One region of the Halomonas sp. AOP22-C1-8 genome, then DNA from elsewhere that is predicted to be linked to it. Evidence: predicted binding sites of a transcription regulator. Region 1 holds the regulator's gene; each other region holds the start of a gene.

Evidence for each region. Region 1 encodes LexA, which represses DNA repair genes until DNA is damaged. Its sites were predicted from a motif close to TACTGTNTANNTANACAGTA; they were not measured.
Region 2: the regulator LexA is predicted to act here: its motif matches at 6,903-6,922, upstream of recN (DNA repair protein RecN).
Region 3: the regulator LexA is predicted to act here: its motif matches at 4,181-4,200, upstream of ACT3TY_RS04055 (LexA family protein).

Annotation. Positions count from the first base shown of each region.
Region 1 covers NZ_JBQSYD010000030.1:11,513-21,189, reverse strand. The annotation lists gene ppsA (phosphoenolpyruvate synthase) at 1-1,916, opposite strand, end outside; gene ppsR (posphoenolpyruvate synthetase regulatory kinase/phosphorylase PpsR) at 2,147-2,980, shown strand; gene ACT3TY_RS14795 (hypoxanthine-guanine phosphoribosyltransferase) at 3,009-3,587, opposite strand; gene nagZ (beta-N-acetylhexosaminidase) at 3,631-4,656, opposite strand; gene ACT3TY_RS14785 (L,D-transpeptidase) at 4,734-5,261, opposite strand; gene ACT3TY_RS14780 (TetR/AcrR family transcriptional regulator) at 5,239-5,916, opposite strand; gene lexA (transcriptional repressor LexA) at 6,182-6,859, shown strand; gene purU (formyltetrahydrofolate deformylase) at 6,967-7,821, opposite strand; gene ACT3TY_RS14765 (ribonuclease J) at 8,142-9,677, shown strand, end outside.
Region 2 covers NZ_JBQSYD010000023.1:7,073-16,749, reverse strand. The annotation lists gene ACT3TY_RS12880 (ABC transporter substrate-binding protein) at 1-15, shown strand, start outside; gene ACT3TY_RS12875 (FecCD family ABC transporter permease) at 5-1,075, shown strand; gene ACT3TY_RS12870 (ABC transporter ATP-binding protein) at 1,069-1,818, shown strand; gene ACT3TY_RS12865 (DMT family transporter) at 1,796-2,695, opposite strand; gene dnaJ (molecular chaperone DnaJ) at 2,794-3,945, opposite strand; gene dnaK (molecular chaperone DnaK) at 4,057-5,988, opposite strand; gene grpE (nucleotide exchange factor GrpE) at 6,118-6,747, opposite strand; gene recN (DNA repair protein RecN) at 6,970-8,643, shown strand; gene fur (ferric iron uptake transcriptional regulator) at 8,768-9,220, opposite strand; gene ACT3TY_RS12835 (outer membrane protein assembly factor BamE) at 9,293-9,677, shown strand, end outside.
Region 3 covers NZ_JBQSYD010000005.1:16,955-26,631, forward strand. The annotation lists gene ACT3TY_RS04040 (YbfB/YjiJ family MFS transporter) at 1-657, shown strand, start outside; gene ACT3TY_RS04045 (sodium-dependent transporter) at 806-2,269, shown strand; gene ACT3TY_RS04050 (Y-family DNA polymerase) at 2,416-3,717, opposite strand; gene ACT3TY_RS04055 (LexA family protein) at 3,714-4,157, opposite strand; gene ACT3TY_RS04060 (alpha/beta fold hydrolase) at 4,514-5,413, shown strand; gene ACT3TY_RS04065 (patatin-like phospholipase family protein) at 5,454-6,476, shown strand; gene ACT3TY_RS04070 (Smr/MutS family protein) at 6,534-7,100, opposite strand; gene prmB (50S ribosomal protein L3 N(5)-glutamine methyltransferase) at 7,280-8,239, shown strand; gene aroC (chorismate synthase) at 8,253-9,344, shown strand; gene ACT3TY_RS04085 (hypothetical protein) at 9,405-9,677, shown strand, end outside.

The sequences.
Region 1 (9,677 bases):
TCGACGTTATCAAGCCCCATCTCGTCGCGTACGTATTTTAAGGCGCGACACTCAAGCTCGAAGCAGGGCCGGAAAGCGTCCGAGATATACCGCGAAGCCCCACGGAAGCCCAACATGGGATTCTCTTCGCCCGGCTCGTAAAGCTTACCGCCAATCAGGTTTTCGTACTCGTTGGACTTGAAATCAGACAAACGCACGATAACCCGCTGAGGATAAAAGGCCGCTGCCAACGTGGAGATGCCTTCCACCAGCTTGTCCACGTAGAAAGTTACCGGGTCGGTATAGCCTGCGGTACGAAGGTCAATCACCTGCTGCAAGTCAGCGGGCAGCGTTGCGTAATCCAGCAGTGCCTTAGGGTGAACGCCAATCATACGATTGATGATGAACTCAAGCCGGGCAAGCCCTACGCCTGCGTTAGGCAGGCTGGCAAACCCAAATGCGCGATCAGGGTTGCCCACGTTCATCATAATCTTGAACGGGATTTCAGGCATGGCATCGACGCTTGAAACCTTGCAGTCAAAATCCAGCAGGCCATCATAAACGTGGCCGGTGTCACCTTCGGCACAGGAAACGGTGACATCGGTGCCTTCTCTGAGCTGCTGTGTAGCGTCACCACACCCAACCACCGCCGGAATGCCCAGCTCACGAGCAATAATCGCCGCATGGCAGGTACGCCCACCACGGTTGGTAACAATGGCTGAAGCCCGCTTCATAATGGGTTCCCAGTCTGGATCCGTCATGTCGGTCACCAGAATGTCACCGTCAAGAACCTTATCCATATCTTCCGGACTCATGACCACTTTGACCGTGCCGCGGCCGATGCGCTGACCAATCGCCCGGCCGGTAATCAGGGTACGGCCCTTCTCGCGCAGTTGGAAACGCTCTAATTTGCCGCCTTCCTGCTGCGAGACCACCGTTTCAGGGCGTGCTTGCACGATATAGAGCTTACCGTCGTCACCATCAAGCGCCCACTCAATATCCATGGGGCGCTCGTAGTGCTGCTCAATCGTCACTGCCTGATGGGCAAGATCCATCACCTGCTGGTCGCTAATACAGAAACGATTACGCTGATTAAGCGGCACATCAACGGTGTCGACGGATTTACCAGCACTGGTTTCCTGGCCGTAAACCATCTTGATGAGCTTGGACCCCAGGTTACGCCGTAAAACAGCCGGGCGGCCAGCGGCTAACGTGCCCTTATGAACGTAAAACTCGTCAGGGTTGACGGCACCTTGCACAACCGTTTCGCCCAGCCCCCACGAGGCCGTCACAAAGACAGCATCGCGGTAGCCTGATTCGGTATCCAGGGTAAACATGACCCCAGAGGCACCCGTCTCAGAGCGCACCATTTTTTGGACACCCGCTGACAGCGCGACGTTTTCGTGGGCGTAGCCACGGTGAACACGGTAGGAAATTGCGCGATCATTAAACAGCGAGGCAAACACCTCGTGTACAGCGCGTTTGATGTTATCGAAACCTTCGATATTCAGGAAAGTTTCCTGCTGGCCCGCAAAAGAGGCATCCGGCAGGTCTTCCGCGGTTGCCGAGCTGCGCACCGCTACTTTCAGCTGAGGGTGCTGCTCCTGCAGTTGCTCATAGGCCTGACGCAGCGCACTTTCAAAAGCGGGCGGCAGCGGCGTATCAATAACCCATTGGCGAATATTAGTACCCGCTTCCGCCAGTGCTTTAACATCATCAACGTCCAGGCGCGATAGCGTGCTGTTAATGCGCTCGTTAAGCCCTTCATGAGAGAGAAATTCACGATATGCGTGAGCCGTAGTGGCAAATCCACCCGGTACGGTTACCCCGGCACCCGACAGATTGGAAATCATCTCGCCCAGCGAGGCGTTTTTACCACCCACGCGTTCGACGTCGGCCATACCTAACTGATCGAACCACAGAATGTACTCTTCCACGCAACCCCCTCGCTTTAAGACGTTGATGCAATCTTTTAGATCGCCAATCATTGATCGTGTCACCCTATCACCGTGCCACCCTATTCGCCATTGGTCTAATAGCGAAGGGAGTGGAGGATTTTTACAACATAAGGCGTATACGGGCAGTTTATGTAGTCGCCTGGGGCGTTGTGCTTAGCGAACACTCGGCACACAATAGCGTATCTATTATTTAATTGACGGGCGTGATTATGAAGCGGACAGCTTTCTTTATTTCCGATGGTACCGGTATTACGGCCGAGAGCCTGGGTCGCAGCCTGTTGGCTCAATTCAGCGATATTGAGATCAACATGCTGACCAAGCCTTATATCGATACGCTTGATAAAGCGGAAGCGCTTGCCCGGGTTATTGAATCCACTGCCGCTCGAGATGAGCAACAACCGATCATTATCGATACCATCGTTGACCAGCAGATACGCGATGTAATTCGCCAAGCGCCGGGCTTCAAGGTGGATATCTTTTCTACCTTTTTGAAACCCTTGGAGCAGGAATTAGGCACCCACTCTTCTTACAGCGTGGGAAGAACTCACTCGATTGGCAGTGACGATGTCTATATGGACCGGATTCATTCGGTACACTTCGCACTCGATAACGACGATGGCGCCCGTACGCATCAATACGACAAAGCCGATATTATTTTAGTGGGCGTATCGCGCTGTGGCAAAACACCCACATCGCTTTATTTAGCGCTTCAGTTTGGCATTCGAGCGGCCAACTATCCGCTTACCGAGGACGACCTTGACGAAGACGGCACGCTCAAGCTGCCCAAGGTGTTAGCACCGCACCAGCGCAAGTTGTTTGGGTTAACTATTGATGCTCGCAGGTTATCCGCCATACGCAATGAGCGTCGGCCGAACAGCCGCTATAGCTCAATGGATCAGTGTCTGCAGGAAGTCGAACAGGCTGAAGCGCTTTACCGGATTATGCATATTCCGTTTATTGATGCGACGCGCTTTTCAGTAGAAGAAATTTCGACACGGATGATTGCCGAGACAGGCTTAGCGAGGCGCTTCTCCCCCCGCTAAACCAGCACTAAATGTACAACGCTAAAAATTACATGCCTTTGGGGGCGAAGATACCTGGGGCGTTACGCCAGTAGCCTTTGTAGTCCATACCAAAACCGAACACATAGCGGTCCGCGACCTCCAGGCTGCAGTAATCAGCTTTCAAGCCCGGCACCGCTTTGCGGTTATGTTGCTTATCCACCAGAACGGCAGTCGTAACGCTGGCTGCCTGAGCTTCTTTACAGTAAGCAAGAATTGCGGCGAGCGTCGACCCTTCATCCAAAATGTCATCCACAATGACGACGTGGCGCCCGGCCATGGGAATTTCAGGGGATACGCGCCAGAAAAGCTCGCCACCGCGCAGCTCGTTGCGATAACGCGTGGCATGCAAATAGTCCACTTCCAGCGGAAACCCCAATCGGGTCAGCAGATGCCCGGTCGTAATCAAGCCACCGTTCATCACACAATAAAAAACCGGCAGTTTGTCCCCCAGGTCTTCAGTAATGGCCTCCGCCATGCGATCCAGCGCCCGCTCGACTTCTTCCTGAGAGATCAGGCAGTCTGCTGTTTCCATTAGCTGGCGCATTGAGTCCAATGACTCAAGCGCTTCTTTATCCAATTTGGACATGGGGTAACTCCCAAAAAATGTAGCAATATTGCGAAAAGAAAAATCAGGTGGGGTTAGGGAAGTCCGCCAGCGCTTCTAGCCTGGCATGCGTACGTCGCCAACGCCCCAGCGCGGTCAGCGCATCCAAATCAGGTCGTGCACGGCCATAGCGGAGTTTCGCAGGGCGCTTATTGGCGATGCCTTGGCTGGCTTCAACAACCTCAAGCGCAGCGGCACGGTCGTTACACACCAGCAACATATCGCAGCCAGCGGCGAGCGCAGCAGCGGCACGCTCGCGTGGCGAGCCCGCTTCGTGAGCACCTGCCATACTTAAATCATCTGAAAAAATACAGCCTTTAAAGCCCAGCGATTCACGCAGCATACCCAACCAACTGGGCGAAAAGCCCGCCGGGCGTGTATCAAACGCTCGATAAATGACATGCGCGGGCATGATGCCATCCAACTGGGGGGCTAGCTGTTCAAAGGGGACAAGGTCACGCTGTTTAATTGCCTCCATTGAACGCTCATCAATGGGCAGTGCGACATGGGAATCCGCGGCTACGCCGCCGTGACCAGGGAAGTGTTTACCCACAGCGGTCATGCCCGCCTGATGCAAGCCCTCAACAAAAGCGGCGCCTAATTGAGCAACGTGCTCAGGGTCACCACTGAAACTACGGTCGCCGATGACGCTAGAAATTCCGCTATCCACATCAAGCACGGGTGCAAAGCTTAAATCCAGCCCACAGGCGGCCATTTCCATGCCAAGCAACCAACCTGCGTCTATGGCGAGAGAGCGGCCTTCTTCAGGGTCTTGAGCATAACGCTCGCCAATCCGGGCCATGGCCGGTAAGCGGGTAAGCCCTTTTTTGATACGCTGTACACGGCCACCCTCTTGGTCAACCGCCAATAAAAGATCGCCCCGTATACGCCTTATATCGCTACACAGCTTGCGCACCTGGTAGGCGTCTTCCACATTACGGGCAAACAAAATCACGCCACCGACAGCAGGTTCAAGCAGCAAGCGCTTTTCAGCATTGGATAATTCAGGCCCTTCCAGGTCGAGCATGACCGGGCCAATAGGTTGAGTCATTAGCAGGGATCCAACAAAAGGGCCGATGATTTTAGACGATCAACGCACAGAGTCAAAAAAGCCTCTGCGTAAGGCCATTACAGATGGCTGCCATGTAGCCAAACAGGCGTTCCAGGCACGGCGCGCTCAAAGATATAAAGCAGGTCCTCGTTGCGCATACGAACACAGCCATGTGAAGCAGGTTTGCCCATCGGTTGATCGGGCGGCGTTCCGTGTACATAAATATAGCGGCGCTGAGAGTCAACCGTGCCTGCACGGTTAAATCCTCGCTCTAACCCACACAGCCATAAAATACGCGTCAAAATCCAGTCACGTGTCGGATGAGCGTCGGCCAAGTCACTTGAGAAAATTTCACCGGTAAAACGCCTGCCTCTAAATACCGCATTGACCGGCTGTTCATGGCCAATTGCCGCGCGAACATAGTGCCAGCCATGCGGCGTTTGGCCACTTCCTTCTTGCTGGCCAACGCCAGCGCGTCCAGTAGAGATAGCGCACTCAAAGTCTGGTGTTTGACCCTGCCACCAGCGCAGGATTTGTGCGCCGGTATCAATTTCGATCCAGCCGTCTTTTTTAGGTGGCAACTCAGCTAACAGGGGCGTTCGCATGCTGCGCTCCTTCAACCTCTTGCGGCAGTGGAGCATTCATGGCGGCAACGACCACAGGGCGCAAGCGTCGCACTAAATCACGCACAGTCACCTGCTCCTGATAATCCTTGGAGGCGATATCACGTAGCGCATCCAGCCCCGACAAGGTGAAAATGACCGTACCCAACATAAAGTGCAGCCGCCAAAAACGCTCGGCATCGGGTAAATCAGGGGTCGCCTTACGCACAAGCCCGGTAAAGCGGGTAAACACATCCCCATATTGCTCTTGAATATGGCGCCGTAAATGCCCCTGCGCTTGGCTATAGGCTAATCCCAATAAGCGCATGAAGACTTTCAAACTATCCCGTTCAGCAGGCACTGCCAGCACCGTGGTGGCCATTGTTTCAAGTAGCTCTTCCAGGGGGATGGCGCGATCGGCATAGTGGGCTTCAAGCTCATCGAGCGCACCATGAAAACGCTGAGTAAACGGGTCTAGATAGCGTGAGAATACGGCTTGGATAAGGGCTTTCTTGGAACCAAAATGATAATTAACAGCCGCCAGGTTTACCCGTGCTTTACTGGTAATGTTACGCAGTGACGTTTCAGCAAAGCCACGCTCTGCAAACAGCACCTCAGCGGTATCCAGAATGCGTGACACCGTGTCAGATTGTGCCATTATGGCCTCCGGAGAAACGAGTGTTTAAAACATGCCAGAATAGTAAGTCATATCTTAATCAGGCTCAATCACCCTTATTCACCGTTTTTTTTATTTGGCTACCCTGCGCATTAGCGTTAATTCAAACGTCTTACCGCTCACAAACAGTGTTTTAACAAGCTGCTTTTTTAACCATGTACTGGATAGAGCAACATACTGTATACTTAAACACATACTGATCAAGCAGACAGATACCGACTGTCTTTTATTGTTTATGGAGTTTGGTATGTCGCGGCCACTCACAGCACGTCAGCAACATGTTTTTGATTTTATAGTAAAAACTATGGGTGAATTCGGCTACCCTCCCACCCGCGCCGAAATTGCCAAGGCCTTGGGCTTTAAATCCCCCAATGCCGCTGAAGAGCATTTACGTGCTCTTGAGCGTAAAGGCGTTATCCGGATTATTCGCAATACGTCGCGGGGGATTCGCCTCCCCAACCAGGAAGCTCAGGACGTTAGCGAATTACCCGCCACCGTTGCAGCCAACAGCAATGAGCTTCCGCCAATGGGCTTGCCGGTTATTGGTGAAGTGGCCGCTGGCAACCCGATCCTTGCAGCGGAGCATATTGACCGTTACTGCCCGCTACCCGCGGAATATTTCACCCCTAAAGCCGACTACCTCCTGAGGGTACGCGGTTTATCCATGAAGGATGTGGGCATCCTGGAAGGCGATTTACTGGCGGTGCACCGCACTGATCGTGTACGTGATGGGCAAATCGTCGTTGCGCGGCTGGAAGATGAAGTCACCGTAAAACGCTTTCAACGCCAAGGGCATCAGGTCATGCTGATTGCGGAAAACGCTGATTTTGCACCGATTGAAATCGACCTGCGAACCCAATCCCTGGATATTGAAGGCGTAGGTGTAGGCGTCATCCGTGGCGGTAATGGCCAAGCGTTAGGCTAATAAGCCGTTTGCGTAAAATCGGTTTTTAAAAGCATCAAGGGGGTGGCCATTTTCATGGCCACCCCCTTGTTTTGTTACTGGTTCAGCTTAAACAGTTTTTAAAACGCTTAGCTAAAGACAACGGTCTTATTGCCGTGGATCAAAACGCGGTCCTCCAGATGCCAGCGCAGGCCTCGCGCCAATACGGCTTTTTCTACATCGCGCCCAAAGCGAACCAGGTCAGTTGGCGTATGGCAATGGCTCACACGATGAATGTCCTGCTCAATAATCGGCCCGGCATCCAACTCCTCCGTCACGTAGTGGCACGTCGCGCCAATTAGTTTTACGCCGCGTTCATAAGCCTGATGGTAAGGCTTGGCACCGGCAAATGAAGGCAAGAAGCTGTGGTGAATATTAATCACCTGCCCAGCGTAACGCTCACACAACGACGGGGGCAGAATCTGCATATAGCGCGCCAATACAATACAGTCCGCTCGCGCGTTATCAATAAGCTCCTGCACCTGAGTAAACGACTCTTCCTTATTATTCGGGTCCACCGGCACATGGTGATAAGGAATACCGTACCACTCAGCGATTGAGCGCATATCTTCGTGATTAGAAATCACACCGGCGATATCACAATCCAGCTCACCTGCCTGCCAACGGTAAAGTAAATCCACCAGGCAGTGAGACTCACGGGAGACCATGAGGATGACGCGCCGACGCTTTTGAGTATCCATTAGCGCCCACTGCATGGAAAACTCTTGAGCAATTGGCTCAAAGGCGCTGCGTAATGTTTCAACGGACATGCCAAGCGAATCGGCCAATATCTCATAACGCATAAAAAAGCGGCCCGTTTGCAAGTCAGAATGCTGACTGGCCTCGGTGATAGAGCCGCCTTGTTGAGCAATAAATCCAGACACACGGGCAACAATACCCACCTGATCGGGGCAGGAAACGACTAAACGGTAATAATGAGACATGTGAAGTACTCTTGACGACCTACGAAATACAAATGACAAACCACTATTGGCATCGTCTATTGGCATAGTGCAACGGCGCCGCAAACAGCGACTAAATAGCGACGCCGTAAATAACGGCTGCCTAGTGTACCGGAACCCTATTAACGAAGCACCGTTATCTAATGTCGGGGGTCATTGTTAGCCGCCCCTGCCTTCCCGTATAGTTAAGGCATTACTTTTTAGGCTTTTCATAACCGATGCATCCACCACGCGTTCAACTTCGTCCTCGCCGCCGCCCACCTCTGCGCCTACTGCCGCTGGGTGGGTGTGGTGAAATCGGCATGAATCTAACGCTGTATGGATACGACGATCACTGGATCGCGGTCGACTGCGGCATGATGATTCGCCAGGATTTGCCTAACTCGCCCCTTCAGGTACCTAACCTGGGCACCGCCGAGGCACTGAACATAACGCCCCAAGCGTTATTTATAACGCATGGACATGAAGATCACATTGGCGCGGTTGCCTGGTTATGGCCCAAGTGGAACTGCCCTATCTATGCCACCCCTCTCGCGGCAGGCCTCTTACGCGCGAAATTCGCTGAACACCAGCTAAGTAGCGCCGCGATTAAGATCATCGAGCCGGGCGAAGCAATGGAAACGGCGCCCTTTTCGGTACGCTATTTGCCGGTTACTCATTCGATCCCTGAAAGCTGCGCACTGGTCATCGTGATGGGCGATTACCGCATAATGCACACAGGGGATTGGAAGCTGGACCCAGAGCCGCTGATTGGCACGCCCATTAACGCGGCGCACTTTCGAGCGCTTGCCCCGATTGATTTAGTAGTAGGTGATTCAACCAATGCCCCTCTGCCTGGCCACTCCAGCAGTGAAGGCGATGTGGCTAAAGCGCTGGCTAAAAGCCTGAAGGAGTGCAAAGGCCGCGTCGTGGTCTCCTGTTTTGCAAGCAATCTGGCACGCGTACTGGCCATAGGCCGGGCGGCTCATCAATGCGGCCGCCGGGTCAGTTTGATGGGGCGATCCATGGAGCGCATGGTGAGCATTGCACGCGGGCTTGGCTACATGGATGACTTCGCAGCGCTTGTCCCCCCCCAGGATTTGGGCTATTTGCCCCCCGATGAAGTGGTGATTATCGCCACAGGTAGCCAAGGTGAGCCTCGTGCAGCACTGCAACGACTCGCCCAAGAGCGCCATCCGTTTATTGACCTTGAGCCTGGCGATAACGTCATTTTCTCTGCCAAAGCTATCCCCGGCAATGAGCGCCCTATTGAGCAGCTCAAAAAACGCTTGGTCCAACTTGGGGTCACGATCTTTGATGAGGTTAATCATCCAGAGCTGCACGCCACAGGCCACCCTGCGCAAGAAGAACTCATCACATTCTACCAGTGGATCAGGCCCAAATATTTGATCCCCGTGCACGGCGAAGCGCGCCACCAGCAGGCCCACCAAGCGATTGCAGACTCCTTGGGCATCAGCGCACCTTTAGCACCCGTTAATGGCGACATGATCGTTATGGACCACTTGGGGCTGCGCTGCGAAGCCCGCCACCCTCAACCGCCCTGTATCGTTAATCAAAATAGCGTTGTACCGCATCCGGGCCTGGAGGCCACCAAAACCACGACGCGCCGAGGCAGTTTATTTCTCGCCCTGCCTGTCGCGGCCAGCGATACCGGATGGTGGCGAATCGGTCGCTTGATGCTGGATAGCAGCAGCGCCAGCCCGCTCGACGAAGATAGCTTTAGCGAATGGCTGGACAATCAGTTGGAGGAGATTAAAGCGGATACGCTGGCTGATTTGCGCCTTGCGCTACAGCCACGCTTGATTCATTGGTTGGCGGACCACATGCAGCACATGCCT
Region 2 (9,677 bases), on a different contig from region 1:
CTCCATGACGACTGAGACCATCGCCCCCGACAGCTACTCACAGGGGCGCGCCTTCTACCGCACTCAGGTATTCCGCCGCCAGATGATTCTTCTGGCGCTGGTGGTGGCGCTGTTGTTTAGTCTCTGTGTTGATTTGGCGCTGGGGCCAGCCCGCTACAGCCTGGGCGAAGTGGTCGCCGCTCTGCTGACCCCCCAAAGCGTCAGCCAGCAGGCACGTGTCATTCTCTGGGAAATCCGCATGCCGGTGGCGCTAATGGCCCTGGTGGTGGGCGCCAGCCTTTCGGTAGCGGGCGCACAGATGCAGACCATCCTGAGCAACCCGCTGGCCAGCCCCTTTACGCTGGGCATTTCCGCCGGAGCGAGCTTTGGCGCCGCCCTTGGGCTAGCCTTCGGCGTGGCGATTGTACCCGCCGCCATTGAGTTCGTGGTGCCGCTCAACGCCTTTATCATGGCCATGTTCACCGCATTTCTCATCCACGCGCTGAGCCTTAAACGCGGCGTTACGGTGGAAACCATCGTACTGCTCGGCATTGCCATGGTGTTTATCTTCAACTCACTAATGGCGCTGATCCAGTTTTTTGCAAGCCAGGAAGCCGTCTCGGCAGTGGTGTTCTGGACCATGGGCAGCTTAACCAAAGCGACATGGCCCAAGTTCTGGATTGCGCTGGGCATTCTTGCCGCCGTTATGCCGCTGCTTGCCCGTCACGGCTGGGCGCTTACCGCCATGCGCCTGGGCGATGCCAAGGCCGAAAGCATGGGCGTTAACCCGCGTGCGCTGCGTTTGGAAGTACTGGTGCTGGTATCGCTGCTTGCCGCAGTGGCCGTGGCGTTTGTGGGCACTATCGGTTTTATCGGCCTGGTGGGGCCGCATATTGCGCGCATCCTGCTCGGTGAAGACCAACGCTTCTTCCTGCCGGGTTCAGCACTTTGCGGTGCACTGATTCTTTCGGTGGGCTCGGTGATCTCCAAGATTATTATTCCAGGCACGATTATTCCCATCGGTATTATCACATCGCTGGTGGGCATTCCCTTCTTCCTGTTTCTGGTGCTCAACCACAAGAAGGCTTCATGGTAACCCTACAGCTAACCCGCGTTTCGGCCCGCTACGGGCGCCGCTCAATTCTGGAAGATATCACGACGCCCTGCTTTCAAGGCGGTCAAGTCGTCGCCCTGCTGGGCCCTAACGCCGCCGGGAAATCGACGCTTTTCAGGCGTATTCTAGGCCTGCTGAAAGGCGAAGGTGACGTCGCTATACGCCATACGAGCGCCGAGCGCCCAGTGGCCTATATGCCTCAGGACACGGGCGCCAAAGCGGTGTTGACGGTTTATGAGTCGGTGCTGCTCGCACGCATGCAAGGGCGCAGCCTGAAAGTGCAGCCAGAGGATCTGGCCCAGGTGGACCGGGCACTTGAAGAGCTTAATATTACGGCACTTGGCGAGCGTGACATTGGCGATTTAAGCGGCGGCCAACGCCAGTTGGTCAGCGCGGCGCAGGCACTGGTACAAGAGCCCGAGATTCTGATGCTGGATGAACCTACTTCGGCGCTGGACCTTAACCGCCAGATCAACCTGCTAACGGTCTTACGCCGCTTGGCAGATGAACGCCAGATGCTGATTCTGGTAGCGCTCCACGATTTGGGCCATGCGCTGCGCTTTACCGATGCTTCCATGGTGCTTGAAAACGGTCGCCTGATCGCATGCGGCCCCACAGAAGAGGTCATTACTCCTGAGCTTTTGCGCCAGGTGTACAAGGTGGCGGCACGTATCGAGCCATGCTCGAAAGGCCGCCCCCAGCTTATCGTCGAAGAAGCTGTCTAAACCGCCGCCCTTCCAGGGCGGCGAGCGCCACCCCACTGAGCATCAAGGGAAGCGCCAGCAAGAAATTACTCGATACCGGAATACCGAACAACACCCAGTCGGCCGCTACTGGCCAAATCAGCGCAATGTACTCAAACGGTGCAAGCCGCGATGCCTCGGCATAGCGAAGCGCCAGCGTCATGGCAATATGCGCCGCGCCACCAAACAGCCCCGAGAGCACCAACAGCCAAAGGGCCTTTGTATCCAGCGCCGCCCACCCCAAAGGTAGCGTGGCCAGCCCCGCAAGCGCAGACACCAAAATAAAGTAAAAGGCGATAGAAGCCGCCGTTTCAGTACGTGAAATGCGCCTAACGGTAAGCAGCGCCCCCGCCGTTAAAAGTGCGCTTAGCGCGCCCAACGTATAGCCGGTCATCAGGCCACTTTCAGAACTAGCATTAAGGCCAGGCAGCACCAGCACCGCCATACCGGCAAGCGCCAGCAAAATGGCCCCCGCGCGATAATACGAAAACCGCTCACCCAGTAACAGCACCCCGCCCACCGCCATAAACACCGGCGTCAGCTGAGCCAACAGCGTTGCCTCGGCAACGGGCAGCAAAGCGACCGCCGCAAACGAGGCAAACATTGCCGCCGCCCCCAACCCTGAACGCAACGCATGGCCCAACGGACGACGCGTCGCCAGCCCTCCCGGGAATTCCCGACGAATCATCAGAAAAACCATAATCGGCAACAGCGCAAACAACGAGCGGAAAAACACCGACTGCCCCACCGGCACTTCATCACTCACCGCTTTAATACATACCAGCATGCCGGTAAACAGCAGACCGGAAAGGATTCTGAGCCAAATGCCCAACGTGGGCTTGTCCTGCAAGCTATCCATTACGCTTTATGTTCCTTAAACGTCAAAAACCCCCGGCCTGGGCCGAGGGTCTGCGGAACCTAACATTGTACAATTACGTTAGGGCAGTCACACCAAAATCAGGGCTTCATCTCTTCAAAGAACTTCTTCACGCTGTCGAAGAAGCCAGTTTTCTTGGGTGAGTGGCTATTGCTGCCTTCCAGACTTTCCTGGAATTTACGCAGCAAATCGCGCTGCTCTTCACCCAGGTTGACCGGGGTTTCGATAACGACTTTGCAGAGCAGGTCGCCCGGCGCACCACCGCGTACTGGTTTGACACCTTTGCCGCGCAGACGGAAGAGTTTGCCGGTTTGCGTCTCCGGCGGAATCTTCAGCTTCACACGGCCATCCAGCGTGGGTACTTCAAGCTCGCCACCCAGCGCTGCATCGACGAAGTTGATCGGTACGTCGCAGTGCAGGTTTTTACCATCGCGCTGGAAGATATGGTGCGCTTTGATAGAAACCTGAACGTAAAGGTCGCCCGCTGGGCCACCATTAACGCCGCTTTCGCCTTCGCCGTTCAGACGAATGCGATCACCGGTATCAACACCCGGCGGAATCTTCACAGAGAGCGTACGCGTTTCACGCACACGGCCTTCGCCGTTACATTTGTGGCACGGCACTTTGATGTGCTGGCCGCTACCGTGACAGGTCGGGCAGGTTTGCTGTACTGCGAAAAAGCCCTGCTGCATACGCACTTGGCCGTGGCCATGACACGTGGGGCAGGTTTCCTTGGAAGAGCCTGGCTCAGCGCCGTCGCCATCACAGCGGTCACACTCAATGTGGCGTGGCACACGGATGTCGACAGTGGTACCGGCTACCGCACTCTCAAGGTCCAACTCCAGGTTGTAGCGAAGGTCGGAGCCACGTGCGGGCGCATTAGGACCACGACGGCGGCCGCCGCCCGCGCCACCGAAAATATCACCAAACACATCGCCGAAGATGTCGCTAAAGTCACCCGCGCCACCACCACCGAAACCGCCGCCGCCAAAGCCACCGCCCTGGCCATCAACACCGGCATGACCAAACTGGTCGTACGCCGCACGTTTTTCGCCATCGCTAAGCACTTCGTAAGCTTCTGACACTTCGCGGAATTTTTCCGAGGCAGTATCATCGTCCGGGTTTCGATCAGGGTGGAATTTTTGCGCCAGGCGGCGGTAGGCCTTTTTGATCTCTTTCTGATCGGCCCCTTTATCGACACCCAGGACTTCGTAATAATCGCGTTTGGACATGGGCCCTACGCCTCCTGGTTAACTATGCTCTTGATTAGGCGTCTTGACCGCGGAAACAGCAACGCGGGAGTCTCCTCCCGCGTTACCTTCTTCCTTGGTAGAAAGAGGATGTTACGACTGTTTTTTGTCGTCGTTGACTTCTTCGTACTCGGCGTCAACCACGTCATCTTCCTGCTTGGTGCTGGCATCCTCAGCACCTTCATCCGCCTGCTGAGCAGCTTCCGCCTGTTCGGCGTACATCTTCTGCGCCAACTGACCAGACGCTTCGGTCAGTGCATCCAGTTTCTTCTGGATGTTGTCCGTGTCGTCAGTCTTGACGGCTTCTTCCAGCTCGCTGATGGCGGTTTCGATGGCCTGTTTCTCATCATCCGTCGCTTTGTCGCCCGCTTCTTGCACGGTTTTGCGCGTTGCGTGGATCATGCCGTCGGCCTGGTTACGCAGCCGTACCAACGCTTCGAATTTTTTATCTTCGTCAGCGTGGGCTTCAGCATCGCGCACCATTTGATCGATCTCTTCATCCGTCAGGCCGCTGGACGCTTTAATGACAATCGACTGCTCTTTACCGGTCGCTTTGTCTTTGGCAGAAACGTTCAGAATACCGTTGGCATCCAGGTCAAACGCCACTTCGATCTGCGGAACACCGCGCGGCGCAGGCGGAATATCAGACAAGTCGAAACGACCGAGCGACTTGTTCTGCGTCACTTGCTTACGCTCACCCTGAACGACGTGAATGGTCACGGCCGTCTGGTTGTCATCCGCCGTGGAGAAGGTTTGCGTCTTCTTCGTCGGGATGGTGGTGTTCTTGTCGATCAACGGCGTCATCACGCCACCCATCGTTTCGATGCCCAGAGTCAGCGGGGTAACGTCCAGCAGCAGTACGTCTTTTACGTCGCCGCCCAGAACGCCACCTTGAATCGCTGCACCTACGGCAACCGCTTCGTCAGGGTTAACGTCTTTACGCGCTTCTTTACCGAAGAAATCAGCGGCTTTCTGCTGCACCATCGGCATACGTGTCTGGCCACCGACCAGGATCACTTCGTCGATTTCAGACGCAGACAGACCCGCATCTTTCAGCGCCATTTTGCAGGGCTCAAGTGAACGCTGAACCAGCTCTTCTACCAGCGATTCCAGCTTGGCACGAGTCACCTTAACGTTAAGGTGTTTCGGGCCAGTGTTGTCAGCCGTGATATAGGGCAGGTTAACGTCGGTCTGCTGGGCGCTTGAAAGTTCAATTTTGGCTTTTTCAGCGGCTTCTTTCAGACGCTGCATGGCCAGGTTGTCACCCGACAGATCAATACCGCTGTCAGACTTGAACTGGTCAACCAGGTAGTTGATCAGCGCCAAGTCGAAATCTTCGCCGCCCAGGAAGGTGTCGCCGTTGGTGGCGAGTACTTCAAACTGGGTTTCGCCTTCAACGTCGGCAATTTCGATGATCGAGATATCGAACGTACCGCCACCCAAGTCATAAACGGCGATGGTTTTGTCACCGCGTGACTTGTCCATACCGTAGGCGAGTGCTGCTGCGGTCGGCTCGTTGATAATACGCTTAACGTCCAGCCCCGCGATGCGGCCTGCATCCTTAGTGGCCTGACGCTGGCTGTCGTTGAAGTAAGCCGGTACGGTGATGACCGCTTCCGTTACCGCTTCGCCGAGGTAATCTTCGGCGGTTTTCTTCATTTTCTTCAGCACTTCCGCACTTACTTGCGGCGGCGCCATTTTTTTACCTTTTACTTCTACCCACGCATCGCCGTTGTCAGCTTCAGCGATCTTGTAGGGCACCATCTTGATGTCTTTTTGAACAACGTCGTCTTTAAAGCGACGGCCGATCAGACGCTTGATGGCGTAAAGCGTGTTTTCCGGGTTGGTAACGGCTTGGCGCTTGGCGGCCTGGCCTACCAGGGTTTCGCCGTCATCGGTGTAAGCGATGATCGAAGGCGTGGTACGGCCACCTTCAGCATTTTCGATAACTTTAGCACTGTCGCCATCAAGTACTGCCACACAAGAGTTGGTAGTACCCAGGTCAATACCAATAATGCGTCCCATAGCAAAAACCTCGAATTCAGTTGTATCAATACTTAAAACGTGTGCGGGATTTCCCGCGTGGTTGGCCTTTATCTGGGGGCCGCCAGTGACTTTTCAAGGGTTTTTTTACACTTTGCGTCACTAATCGGCTTAATTTGCCTTCTGACTGACCACAACCATCGCTGGGCGAACCAAACGCCCATTGAGCAGGTAACCTTTCTGCATCACTTCCATTACGGTATTGGGTTCAAGCTCGGGGTTCGGCACCATCGCCATGGCTTCGTGCACTTGGGGGTCAAAGGGCTCGCCTTGGGGCTCAATGCTTTCAACACCAAATTTATTGAGCACCCCCAACTGCATATTGAGCGTCATGGAAACGCCCTCGCGGTGCGCCTCAGAGGCGCCGTCCTGCATGGATTCAAGCGCTTTTTCCAGACTATCCACCACAGGCAGCAGCTCTTTTACAAATTTTTCCAAGGCAAACTTACGTGCCTTGTCCGCTTCCTGCTCGGCACGGCGGCGAACATTCTGAGCTTCAGCGGCGGCGCGCAACGCCTGGTCCTTGGCTTCTGCCAGGTTTTGCTCCAGCTCATTTACCTGAGCGGCTAGTACGTCGGCCTCGGGGTCGGCGAAGCTGCCTTCAAGCGGCGCTTCGTCGTTAATCAGGCCTTCCAGCTCCCCATCAATCAAGCGCTCTTCAGACTCCTGGTCCCTCATATCGGCTTCCCGCTCTTGGCGAGCGAGTTCGTCATCTAATGGAGTTTGCGGTTCTTTTGCCATGCCATGCTCCTCAAAAGGGGTTCGGGCTTTGTCTGCCCAACACTGCTCATAAAAATAATCAATAAATCAGTTTTAAAACAGCCCTAAACACGTATAGAGGCTATATGGGGGCCATAAAAGCCATCTCAAGAGGAGCATTGAAGTCAGTTATCGACTACTGTATAAAACAACATTTATTGGATAAGTATCCAGCTTCTGTGTCGCACCGCCTCAGGAGGCATCATGCTTACTCAGCTAGCGATTCAAGATTACGCGATTGTCGACCGCCTTGAGCTTGACCTAACCCACGGCATGACGGCCATCACGGGGGAAACAGGTGCAGGCAAATCCATTCTTCTAGGCGCGCTGGGCCTGTGCCTTGGTGAGCGTGCCGATGCTGGCAGCGTACGCCACGGCTGCGAGCGCACCGACCTATCAGCGCGTTTCGACATTCAACACCTGCCCGCCGCCGCCGAGTGGCTAACGGTCCGCGAACTCCCCACCGACGAATGCCTACTGCGCCGTGTAGTGACCGCCAGTGGACGTTCAAAAGCGTGGATTAACGGCCAGCCAGCGACCATTTCGGACTTAAAATCGCTTGGCGAGCAGCTCATTCAAATTCATGGCCAGCATGCTCATCAAGCGTTAATGCGTGAAGAGGTGCACCTGGCCCTGCTGGATGATTATGCCGGGCTACGGGAGGCTCGCCAGCAACTGGCAGAAACCTTCCACGAATGGCGCAATGCGCGACGACGGCTTAAAAAGCTCAGTGAAGAAGGCAGTGAAGTAGAAGCCAAGCGCCAACTGCTACGCTACCAGGTTGAAGAGCTGGACCAGCTGGGCCTGGGCGAAGGCGAACTACAGACGCTTGAAGAGGAGCAATTGACCCTTGCGCATGCCGAAGAGACGCTGCGTGAAACCCAGTTGGCTGCCGACTGCTGCGCCAGCGATGACGGCGGCGCGCTGTCGCTTCTTAATCAAGCTTATGCACACTTAAGCGCCCTACCGGGCAGCGATAAGGGCACACTTGCCAATACGCTCGCCATGCTCAGCGATGCGCGCATTCAGGTGGAAGAGGCCTCAAGCGAGTTGCAGCGCTTTGCCAGCAGCACCGAGCTCGACCCAGAGCGCCTGATGTGGGTGGAGGAGCGCTTGACGGATATACACCGCATTGCGCGCAAGCATCACGTCGCCCCTGAAGAAATTTACGCCCTGCATAGCACCCTTCAACGTGAAGTGGCTCAGTTGGAAGCCAGCGATGAGGACCTTGAAGCGCTGAGTGGGCAAGTCGCTGAGTATCGTGAGCGCTACCGCAGCGAAGCCAAGAAAATCAGCGATACCCGTCAAAAAGCTGCCCTGCGGCTGGGTAAAGAAGTTCAGCAGCAGCTGGCCTTTTTGGCCATGGGTAAGGCCCGCTTTGAAGTGGCCGTTGCTTCGCGTGAAACGCCTACGCCTGAAGGGCTGGATAGCGTACAGTTTTTGATCAGCGCCAACCCAGGCCAGCCTGCTCGCCCGCTCGCCAAAGTTGCCTCTGGGGGTGAGCTTTCACGTATCAGCTTGGCGATTCAGGTGGTGGCCGCCTCGCACTCGACGATTCCAAGCCTGGTGTTTGACGAGGTGGATGTGGGTATTTCAGGTGCCACGGCGGAAATTGTCGGCCAGTTACTGCGCAAGCTAGGTGAGAACGGCCAGGTAATGACCGTGACGCACCTGCCCCAGGTGGCCGCGCAGGCGCATCAGCACCTGCATATTGAAAAGCGTGCCAAGCGGGATACTACGCGTACCTATATGGCCTTGCTGGACGAGCGAGGCCGCATCAGCGAGCTTGCGCGCATGCTAGGCGGAGTCACGCTCTCTGACCAAACACTGGCTCATGCCCAGGAAATGCTGCATGCCAGCCAGCGCCCGCCTCATTAAGAGCTTTCTCAAATCACGGTTTAATTAACGGCTACCACGCAAAATACCCCCATGCTGCTCCCTGTAGTAACAAGGAGCGGCATGAGGGTTTGCATCACGGCCAAAACAGGTTTTGCGGGAAACCCTATTTTTTATTGATCGGCACGTTAACCTGGCGCGTTACGTCCGACCCGCGAGGGCGTACGTAAAGTACCAGAGCGTGATCGACAAGCTCGTAGCCGTGCTCTTCTGCAATTTCTTGCTGGCGCCGTTCAATGATGTCATCAAGAAACTCGATGATTTCACCACTTTCTAAACACACCATATGGTCGTGATGGTCTTCTTGCGTCATCTCAAAGACTGCGTGGCCACCGTCAAAATTATGACGAATTACCAAACCTGCTGATTCAAATTGCGTCAGCACGCGGTAAACGGTTGCCAAGCCAACATCCTCGCCCGCATCAATCAGTGTTTTATACACTTCTTCTGCGCTAAGGTGGTGTTGACCCGAAGCATTTTCGAGAATCTGAAGGATCTTGACGCGCGGCAGGGTCACTTTCAGCCCGGCTTTGCGCAGTTCATGGTTCTGATCGGCCATGGTTGCTCTTCGCAGTAACAGGTTAGGTCGGGTATGATCGACCGAAACCACGATAGTGAAGAACAGGTCCAAATGCAAAAATTGACTCGCATCATTACGCTTTCCGTTGCCCTTACTGTTGTAAGTGGCTGTAGTTACGTCGGTGTTTACAAACGTGACATCCCTCAAGGCAACCTGGTAACCGAAGAAATGGTTAGCCAGCTTCAGCCGGGCATGACGCAGGAGCAGGTCACCTACGTTATGGGCCGCCCTTTGTTGGAAGCCCCGTTTGATTCAAACCAGTGGGATTACGTCTATCGATTGGACGAAGCGTACGGTGGCGTTGTACAGCGACGCGTCACACTTACCTTTGACCCGATGGGCCGCTTAGCCAATGTTCAGCAGCAGGGCGATTTTTCCACCGATCTTCCGCTAAGCACCGACACCAGCTTGGGGCCTGCCGTTGAAGGCGCTGACC
Region 3 (9,677 bases), on a different contig from region 1:
CGCCCTGTAAAACCGGCTCCCGGTGCTCGTCAAGGTGAGTTGCCTGCCGCCATGCCGCCTTCGCGTACCTTTATGCGCTTAATGTTGCCCGCCTATTTTTGTGCCGGGTACGGCTATGTGATTAATGCCACGTTTATTGTCACCATCGTGGAGCGCGAGCCGCTGCTTGCGGGCGCGGGTAACTGGACCTTTGCTGTGGTCGGTTTAGCGGCCGCACCTGCCGTTATGTTGTGGGATTTGGTGGCGCGGAGGATTGGCTATTTGGGGGCGCTGGTGGTGGCCATGTCGATCCAGGCCGTGGGGATTGTATTGCCTGCTATCTCCTCAAACCTGGTGGTTGTGTTGCTCAGCGCGGTGCTATATGGCGGCACTTTTCTAGGCTGCGTGAGTTTGGTGCTGACCATGGCTGGCAGGCTTTACCCGGCAAGCCCTGCGCGCTTAATGGGCCAAATGACGCTGGCGTATGGCGCTGCGCAGATCTTTGCACCCGCCTTAACCGGCGTGCTGGCTGAGGCTTCGGGCCACTATACCGTGGGCCTTTGGCTGGCCGGTGGCTTTGTCACGTTGGGGGCGGTGCTATTGGTGTGGCTGCGATGCGTGGACCAAACTGCCCAGCGGCTGGATGCCGAGGCGAAAGCGCTGTCTGTAATGCGCTAATTGAAGCGCTAAGTGATGAGCGAATGGGGCAGGCCGGGAAGAAGCCAAGGGCGTCGGGCGGTCGTTTTCAGAAAAGAGTTAACGAGTTTTGTGCTTTTGAGCCGAAATCCTCTAGGATAAACGCTTTTTTTACACCAGAAGGATAGTCATGGCGTCTTCCGAGCAACCTCGCATCCAGTGGCTGGGCCGCTGGGGGTTCGTGCTCGCCGCTACCGGTTCGGCGGTAGGGCTGGGCAACATCTGGAAATTCCCGTATATCACCGGCGAGTATGGCGGTGGCGCGTTTGTCCTTGTCTATCTGGCGTGCATTTTTGCGGTGGGCGTGCCGGTAATGATGAGCGAAATCGCTTTCGGGCGGCGCGGGCGCGGCAGCCCCATTGATGCGATTCGTCGAGTGGTTAACGAGTCCGGTCGCTCATCGGCGTGGTCGCTGCTTGGCTGGATGGCCATGCTGTGCGGCTTTTTGATTCTGTCGTTCTACGTGGTCGTGGCAGGTTGGTCGTTTTCTTATCTGTGGAAGATGTTAACCGGTGGCCTGGTGGGCACCAGCGTTGACGACATGGCCGCCGTTTTTGGGGAAAACAACGCCAACCCGCTCAGCCTAGGCTTCTGGAGCACGCTTGTTACGCTGGTGACCATGATTATTGTGGGCAAAGGCGTTCAGGAGGGGATCGAGAAAAACATCAGTTGGATGATGCCAGGCTTGGTTATCATGCTGATACTGCTGATTGTGTACGGCGTGTTTTCCGGTGGCTTTGGTGATGCGGTACGCTTTTTGTTCTCCTTCAAGGCGGGGAGCCTCTCCAGTGAAGGGATGTTGGCCGCGCTTGGCCATGCGTTCTTTACCTTATCGCTTGCCTCGGGTGCCATTCTTACCTACGGAAGTTACCTGCCCAAAGGCGCCTCCATTGGGCGTACCACCATTAGCGTCGCCATTGCAGATACGGCCGTTGCCTTGATGGCGGGGCTGGCGATCTTCCCGGTAATTTTTGCCAATGGCATGGACCCAGGTGAAGGCCCCGGGCTTATCTTTATGAGCTTGCCGCTGGCGTTCCAGGCCATGCCGCTGGGTACGCTGTTTGGGATTCTGTTTTTCGCCATGCTCTCCATGGCCGCGCTGACATCGTCCATTTCGATGGTCGAGGCGACCGTTTCCTGGCTCTGCGACAACAAGGGATTCTCACGCCGCAGTGCTGCGTGGAGCACGGGGATTGTTCTTTGGTTGATTAGTACCGCTGCCATGCTCTCCTTTAACCTGGGCGCTGATTGGACGTTGGCAGGCAAGACCTTCTTTGACTGGCTGGACTACATCACTTCACGCTGGATGATGCCATTGGGTGGGTTAGGCACCGTCATACTGGCAGGCTTTGTCCTGAAGAGTGAAACGTTCCGCGACGAGCTAGGGCTCTCGCCTCTGCCCTATACGCTATGGCTTGCCATGGTGCGTTATGTCAGCCCGCTGGGTATTTTGGTTATTTTCGCTGATGCATTAGGGCTGTTTACCGTTACCTTTTCAGTTCATTGGCCGTGGTTGTTGGCTATCCTGCTGATCATGATGGCGTTGGGCGAGTGGTTGAGTCCTCGCCTGCGTCAGGCGTTAACGACACGCTAACGGATTCTCCCCAGCCAACGCTGCTGCTGAGCAATGAGTGACGGCTCATCCAGCGGCGTTTGGCAGGTGATTTGAGTCTCTTCCTGAGATCGTAGTTGAGACAGGAGCTGAGACAGGAGTTGAGATCGTAATTGAGATAGCAGTGGTTACTTACGTAAAGCAGATTGCTTGATAGCGCCAGGGTGAGTGCCTGCCTGCATCAACTCGTCCCAGCGTGTGGTGTAGCGGTTTGAACAATGAGCGCTGCGCAGCTGCCAGGCGGCATCGGCATCCGTCATGCCAAAGCTGATGGTGCCTTGCCCCATGCGCTGATTGATATTATCCAGGGTGGCCATTAAGTAAGGGTATCGGTTCCGCGGCGGTTGATGTAGCAACGAGAGCTGGTGCTGCTCGGCATCAACCAGGTCCAATAGCATCACACCTGCCTTCATAAACCGGTAGCCTGGCCGGTAAACCTGTTCAACCCCTTGGTGAACGGCCTCAAGAATTGTGCGCGTATCGTCGCTGGGTGAGGGCAGGGGCACCATGGCGTGGGGAGAATACTGGGGTTGGTCTCGGCGGTGGCGGTTGGTGTTTAGAAAAATCATCACGGCTCGCGTGAGGCTGCGCTGCTGACGGAGTTTTTCGGCGCTGCGCTGGGCATGTTGGCGTAACGCGTTATGTACTTCTGTTTTACTACCGGTTGATTGGCCGAATGAGCGCGACGTCATAATGCGGTGGCGCGGTTGATCCAGCGTATTCATCTGCAGGCAGGGTGTACCGCGCAGCTCCAGCGCCGTGCGGGCCAGCACTACCGAAAAATGTTTGCGCAGTAGCCGAAGGTCAGCCTCACGCAAGTCCCAAGCGGTATTAATATTACTGATCGCTAACCGCTCAGCAATCCGGCGCCCAACGCCCCATACGCTGCCCACCGGCGTTTGTTTAAGCAGGGCGGTCGTTGCCGCATCTTTTCCCGTTAGCAGGCACACGCCTTGATAGTGAGTCGCCTGCTTGGCCAAGTGGTTGGCAAGCTTCGCCAGCGTATGCGTAGGGGCCAGCCCGACGCATACCGGCAGGCCTAAATGACGCCGAATCCGCCGACGCAGCCATTCGCCCAGGGTTTGGCACTGCTGATTGCTGAACGCCTCCAAGTAAATAAACATTTCATCAATGGAGTACGGTGACACGGCTGGGCAGGTATCGCGCAGTAGCTGGCACAGCCTGGCCGACATATCGCCATACAGCTCATAGTTGGATGACTTGAGGTAAATGTCACCATGCTTACGCAGGCTTTCGAGCTTAAACGATGGCATGCCCATGGGGATGTCCATGGCTTTCATCTCGGCAGAGCGGGCGATGATACAGCCGTCGTTGTTCGACATAACGCCAACCGGTTTGCCTTCCAGCGCAGGATCAAACACACGCTCACAACTGACGTAAAAGTTGTTGGCATCGACCAGGCCAATCATCGGACATACTCATGAATGACGGCACGCACTACTCCCCATAGCTGGCACTCGGTGCCTTCCAAAGGAAGCGGCGGGTAGTGAGGATGCGCGGAGCAGAGATGCGGCGTATTTTGGTAGAGGGCGTAGCGCTTAATCAGCACTTCCTCTTCAAACATGGCAACCAGAATGTGCCCTAGCCGAGGCTTAATGCTGCGGTCAACGACCAGCAGGTCGCCATCAAAAATCCCCCAACCTTCCATACTGTCACCAGCGGCGGAAAGGTAGAACGTCTGGGTAGGGTTTTTAATTAACCGCGTGTTGAGGTCGAGCGTACGCGGTTCGTAATCCTGCGCTGGTGATGGAAAGCCGCTAAAGCCCGCACGGCCTTGTAACGATGAAAAAGGCAACGGCTGAGAAGTTAACGGCAAGGTGGGCACGAGCGTCGATGGAGGCAACGACATCGTCGGCATCCTCACTGAATGTAATGTGTATGTATATACAGTATTTATTCGTGAGGTTTAAATTGCAAGCGTTGAACGGCGATTAGGCAAGCCTAGCGCGCTAGCCACAACCCCACGACGATGGCACTAACAACAGCAATAAAAAAAACAAGGTTACGGGCGCGTGTATCGCGGCGTGGTTTCATGGCAGCACCATTAGCAAGGGTTGGGTAAAAGCGACGGAAGAATTGCGCCTGGCATGGTAACGTTTGTTACTGATACCGTCATCCAGACATTGCCTGAACGCTTACTTCAGGAACATTAAAGGCGTCGCGTTATTTGCCAACGAGATGGCCGCTTCATCAGGAAAACAACGTATGTGTGAACCGACCCTCCAACCCGCGTCTCGACACTCCGCGCAACCGCTGGTGCTTGCGCAAGGGCGCTTGGCCGCACTGGGCTGGGGCCGCGTGGATGCACCTGTCTGGCTGGCGCTACACGGCTGGCTGGATAACGCGGCAAGCTTTAGCCGCTTGGCACCGCTTTTGGCAGATGCGCTGGATATCCGCGTGGTAGCCATTGATTTTCGTGGCCATGGGCACTCCCAGCACGCCGCTTTCGGAAGCGACTATGCGTTGTGGGATTACTGCCACGACGTGCTTGATGCGCTGGACGCGCTGGGTATTGAACAGGCTTCTTTACTGGCCCACTCCATGGGCGCAGCGGTTGCCTGCCTACTGGCCGCCGCCATGCCAGAGCGTATTGCCCGGTTAACCTTGATTGACGGGCTGGGGGCGTTGAATACGCCTGCGGAAGAAACTGCCAGCCAGTTGCGCAAAGGGCTTATTGCCCATCGTCGCCCGCTTTCCCGCCCACCACGCTATGCTGATATCGAAAGTGCGGTTGCCGCGCGGGTAGCCGGTGGCGTCACCACGCTGGATAGCGTAACGGCGATGCCGTTGGTTGAGCGTAATACGCAAGCAACTGCCGATGGCTATCTACAAATGCGTACGGATAGTCGACTGCTAAAACCCTCTCTGGTGCGCTTTACCCCTGAGCAGGTGCTGGCTCTGTTAGCGTGTATTCAGGCGCCAGTACTACTGATTGAAGGCGAGCAGGGTATTTTAGGAAAGCGTGCCTGGGCCGAGCAGGCGCGCTTGGCGGTTAACGATCTGACCCGCCATGTGTTGCCTGGCGGGCATCATCTGCATTTAGAATCTAAAGCGGTTGCCGCTGTGGCTGAACTCGCCGCCGCCCACTGGGAGGCAGCCGTGTAAAACGGTTATACGGTCGGCTCAAGAGCAATAGGAATAGCCAATGAATCAACTGACGCACGCGGGTAGCGGGAAAAAAGTGGCTTTGGTGTTGGGCAGTGGCGGGGCGCGCGGTTATGCCCATATCGGTGTCATTGAAGCCCTGGAGGCACGAGGCTTTGAGATTATTTCAGTGGCGGGATGCTCCATGGGCGCCCTGATTGGTGGCATCTACGCTTCTGGCAAACTGCCCGAGTATCGGGAGTGGGTCTGTAATCTCGATTATCTGGATGTGCTAAAGCTGGTGGATGTGACCTGGAGCCCGATGGGTGCCATGCGTGCCAATAAGGTGATGAGTAAGTTGGAAGCGTTGGTAGGCGATGTGCTCATTGAGGATTTGCCTATTCCGGTGACAACGGTGGCGACTGACCTGGTTCGCCAGCGCGAAGTGTGGTTTCAAAATGGCCCGTTACTGCGCGCCATTCGTGCCTCTATCGCCATTCCAGGCGTCATTACGCCGGTCAATGTTGGTGACCAGGTGCTGGTTGATGGCGGGCTTCTTAATCCGCTGCCTATCATGCCGGTTATTTCTGCCCACGAAGCAGATCTGGTAATTGCGATTAACGTAACGGCACATAGCCCGCAGCCGGTGTCGTTGGAAGAACTCCTGCCCCGTGAGCACGAGGAAAATGACAGCCGAACGGCGCAAGAGCGTGACCGTGATGAAAAAATTGGCGGCTGGATGAGCGACGTGCGCCAAGCCACCCTGCGTTTATGGGAGGGGCTTGGCAGCAGTGAAGTGGACAGCGGCGTGGAAGCTGGCGCTGAAGAGAGTGTTGAGACGCGAGGCAAGCGCGAGTGGAGCAAGCTCGATATGATTTTAGAGTCGTTTGATATTACCCAAGCGGCCCTGGCAAAATACAAAATTGCCGGTTATCCGCCCGATATATTGATCGAGATTCCCAAGACGGTATGCAGCACGTATGAGTTTCATCGCGCTAAAGACTTGATCCGCCTGGGGCGGCACTTGGCCGATGAGGCGCTGGAGCGGCGCATGCCCAGCATTGCCTCGGATGCGACAGAGTGAGGCAGCGAGCCGCTGGAAAAGCGCAAGCAGAGCAGTGAAGAGAGCGGCTGAGCGGCGTTACGCCCCGCGCTTACGCAGCAATATATAGACTGCTCCGGTGCCGCCATCAATATCAATGGCCGAGCAAAAGGCCAGCACCCCCGGCCATTCGCGTAACCAGGTATTGGTGTGACTCTTAAGCACCGGAAAATCTGAAGTGGTGCCCCACGCCTTGCCGTGAACCACCAGCACGCAGCGCAGCCCTTGGCTTGATGCATCGCGCAAGAAGCTTTCAAGCTCCGCGCGGGCTTCTTCAAGCGTGTAGCCGTGCAGGTCAAGCCCCGCCTGCCACTCGGTTTGGCCACGCTTTAACTGGCTGAAGGTACGCCAGGGTAAATCGGGCACGCTAAACTCAAGGTACTCAGACGGGCGCACGGCCTCGACCCGGCCATCCGATGTGCGGCCGCTGGCTTGTACTGTGCTGTTTTGAACCGCCGCATTACGCCGTGCCTGTTGGGCTTCATCATTGCGCTTGGGCTTGCCGGGGTCGGCTTGATTATGTGCAATACGGCGTACGCCTGCTGCTTTCAGCGCCTGGCGAAAAGCGCTGATATCGTCATCGTTGGGCAGGTGGCGTCGCGTCATATCAAGCTCAAAGTGTGAAAAGGCAGAAAGAGTAAAACAAGAAAGCATATAAAGTGCCGACAGTATAGCGAGCTGAGCGGCGCTGTGAACCGGGCGGCGTCAAAGGTACAATCTTTTCTTTATCAATGAGTGTAGCCGCATGTGGCTGCATGGATGGTTTTCGTTTATCAGGAGTCGCTGTGACCACGCACCTCAATGCTGAGACCTCTCACTCAACCCTTTCGTTGCCGGATACGGCGTTGGTGAGCGATCTTTTTACACTACGCGACTATCTGCGCTGGGTATCCAGCGAGTTCTATCTGGCCGGGCTGCACTATGGTCACGGCACCGAGTCTGCCTGGGATGAAGCCGTTGCGCTCTGCCTGGGGGCACTTCATCTGCCCTGGAACGTCGACCCCGCCGTTTTGGAAGCACGGCTTTTGCCTGTTGAGCGCCAGCGTATTATCGCCCTGACCCGGAAGCGGGTAGCCAGCCGCCAGCCATTGCCGTACCTGCTGGGCGAGGCCTTTTTTGCAGGCCACCCCTTCAATGTTGATGAGCGAGTGCTGATTCCGCGTTCGCCGATTGCCGAGCTGATCGAAGACGGTTTTTCGGCCTGGTTCCCGGAAGAGCCGCCGGAGAGCGTGCTGGATTTATGCACCGGCTCTGGTTGTATAGGGATTGCAACCGGCCTTTATTTGCCTACCTGCGAAGTGACGCTTGCCGATATTAGCCAGGATGCGCTGGCCGTTGCCCGGGAAAATATTACCCGCCATGACGTGGGTGACCGGATACGGGCGGTCGCCTCGGATGTATTTGACGGGCTGGAAGGCCAGCGCTTTGACCTGATTGTTTCCAACCCGCCCTACGTCGATGCGCGTGATTTGGCTACCATGCCCGCTGAGTTCCGCCATGAGCCCGCGCTGGCACTGGGTGCCGGTAAAGATGGCCTGGATATTGTGCGGCGTATTTTGCGCGAGGCGCGCAGCCATTTGAGCGATACAGGTTGGCTGATTGTCGAAGTGGGCAATTCTGACCGCCACGTGGAGGCTGCGTTTCCCGACGTACCTTTCCTGTGGCTTGACTTCGAGCGCGGCGGCCAAGGCGTATTTGCTTTGAGCGCCGATGAACTCGACGCCCATGCGGCGTCTTTTGCGTAAGGAATGAACGCCCATGTCTGGCAATAGTTTTGGCAAGCTGTTTACCGTTACCACCTTTGGAGAGAGCCATGGCATTGCGCTGGGCGCCATTGTAGATGGTTGCCCGCCGGGGCTTGCGCTGTGTGAAGAGGATTTACAGCGCGACCTGGACCGTCGTCGCCCAGGTAGTTCTCGCCACACCACGCAGCGCAAAGAGCCTGATCAGGTGAGGATTTTATCGGGCGTGTTTGAGGGAAAAACCACTGGCACCTCCATTGGCCTACTGATCGAGAATACCGACCAGCGCTCCAAGGACTACTCGAAAATCAAGGACCAGTTCCGCCCCGCCCATGCGGACTACACGTACCACCATAAATATGGCCACCGTGACTATCGGGGCGGCGGCCGCTCAAGCGCCCGCGAAACGGCCATGCGGGTAGCCGCGGGTGCTATCGCCAAGAAGTACTTGGCCGCCCAAGGCGTACAAATTCGTGGCTATATGAGCCAGCTGGGCCCCATCAAGATTGAGTTTAAGCAGTGGGAGGCCGTCGAGCAGAATGCGTTTTTCTGCCCCGATCCCGCCAAAGTAGCCGAGCTTGAAGCGTATATGGATCAGCTGCGCCGTGACCAGGATTCCGTCGGTGCCGAGATTACCGTGGTCGCTGAGGGCGTTCCGGTCGGGCTGGGTGAGCCGGTGTTTGATCGCCTGGATGCTGAGCTGGCGCACGGTTTGATGAGTATTAATGCGGTAAAAGGTATTGAGATTGGTGCGGGTTTTGAATCCGTTGCCCAGCGCGGTAGCGAACACCGCGACGAGATGACGCCGGAAGGCTTCTTGTCCAATCATGCCGGTGGCATATTGGGCGGTATTTCCAGTGGGCAACCGATTGTGGCCAGGCTGGCGCTTAAGCCGACCTCCAGCATTACGACGCCTGGGCGTTCCATTGATGTTAACGGCCAGCCGGTCGAGGTGATTACCAAAGGTCGCCACGACCCTTGCGTGGGGATTCGCGCCACGCCGATTGCCGAAGCCATGATGGCGATTACATTGCTTGACCACTGGCTGCGCCAGCGTGGGCAAAACGGTGAGGTTAGCGTTGATACACCCCGTTTAGCGCAGCATTAAAGCGGCGTACGGCTTGGCGTAACGCTGCTACACTCAAGGAAGATGGCTGAGGAGTAACCCATGAAGATTAACGTTGAGTTTGATCTGACCCCGGATGAATTTCGTCAAGCATTGGGGCTTCCTGATGTAGAGGCATTCCAGCAAAGCCTGCTGGAAAATATTCAGCGGCAAATGGAGTCGGGTGCAGAAGGGTATGACCCCATGAGTTTGATGCGCCCCTTTTTGCAGCAGCCCATGATGCAGCAGGGGCTTTCTCAAGGGTTGGCCAACTTTGGAGCTTACCAGCAGATGATGTTGGATATGTTGCGCCAGGCAGGCAATGCCAGCAGTGCC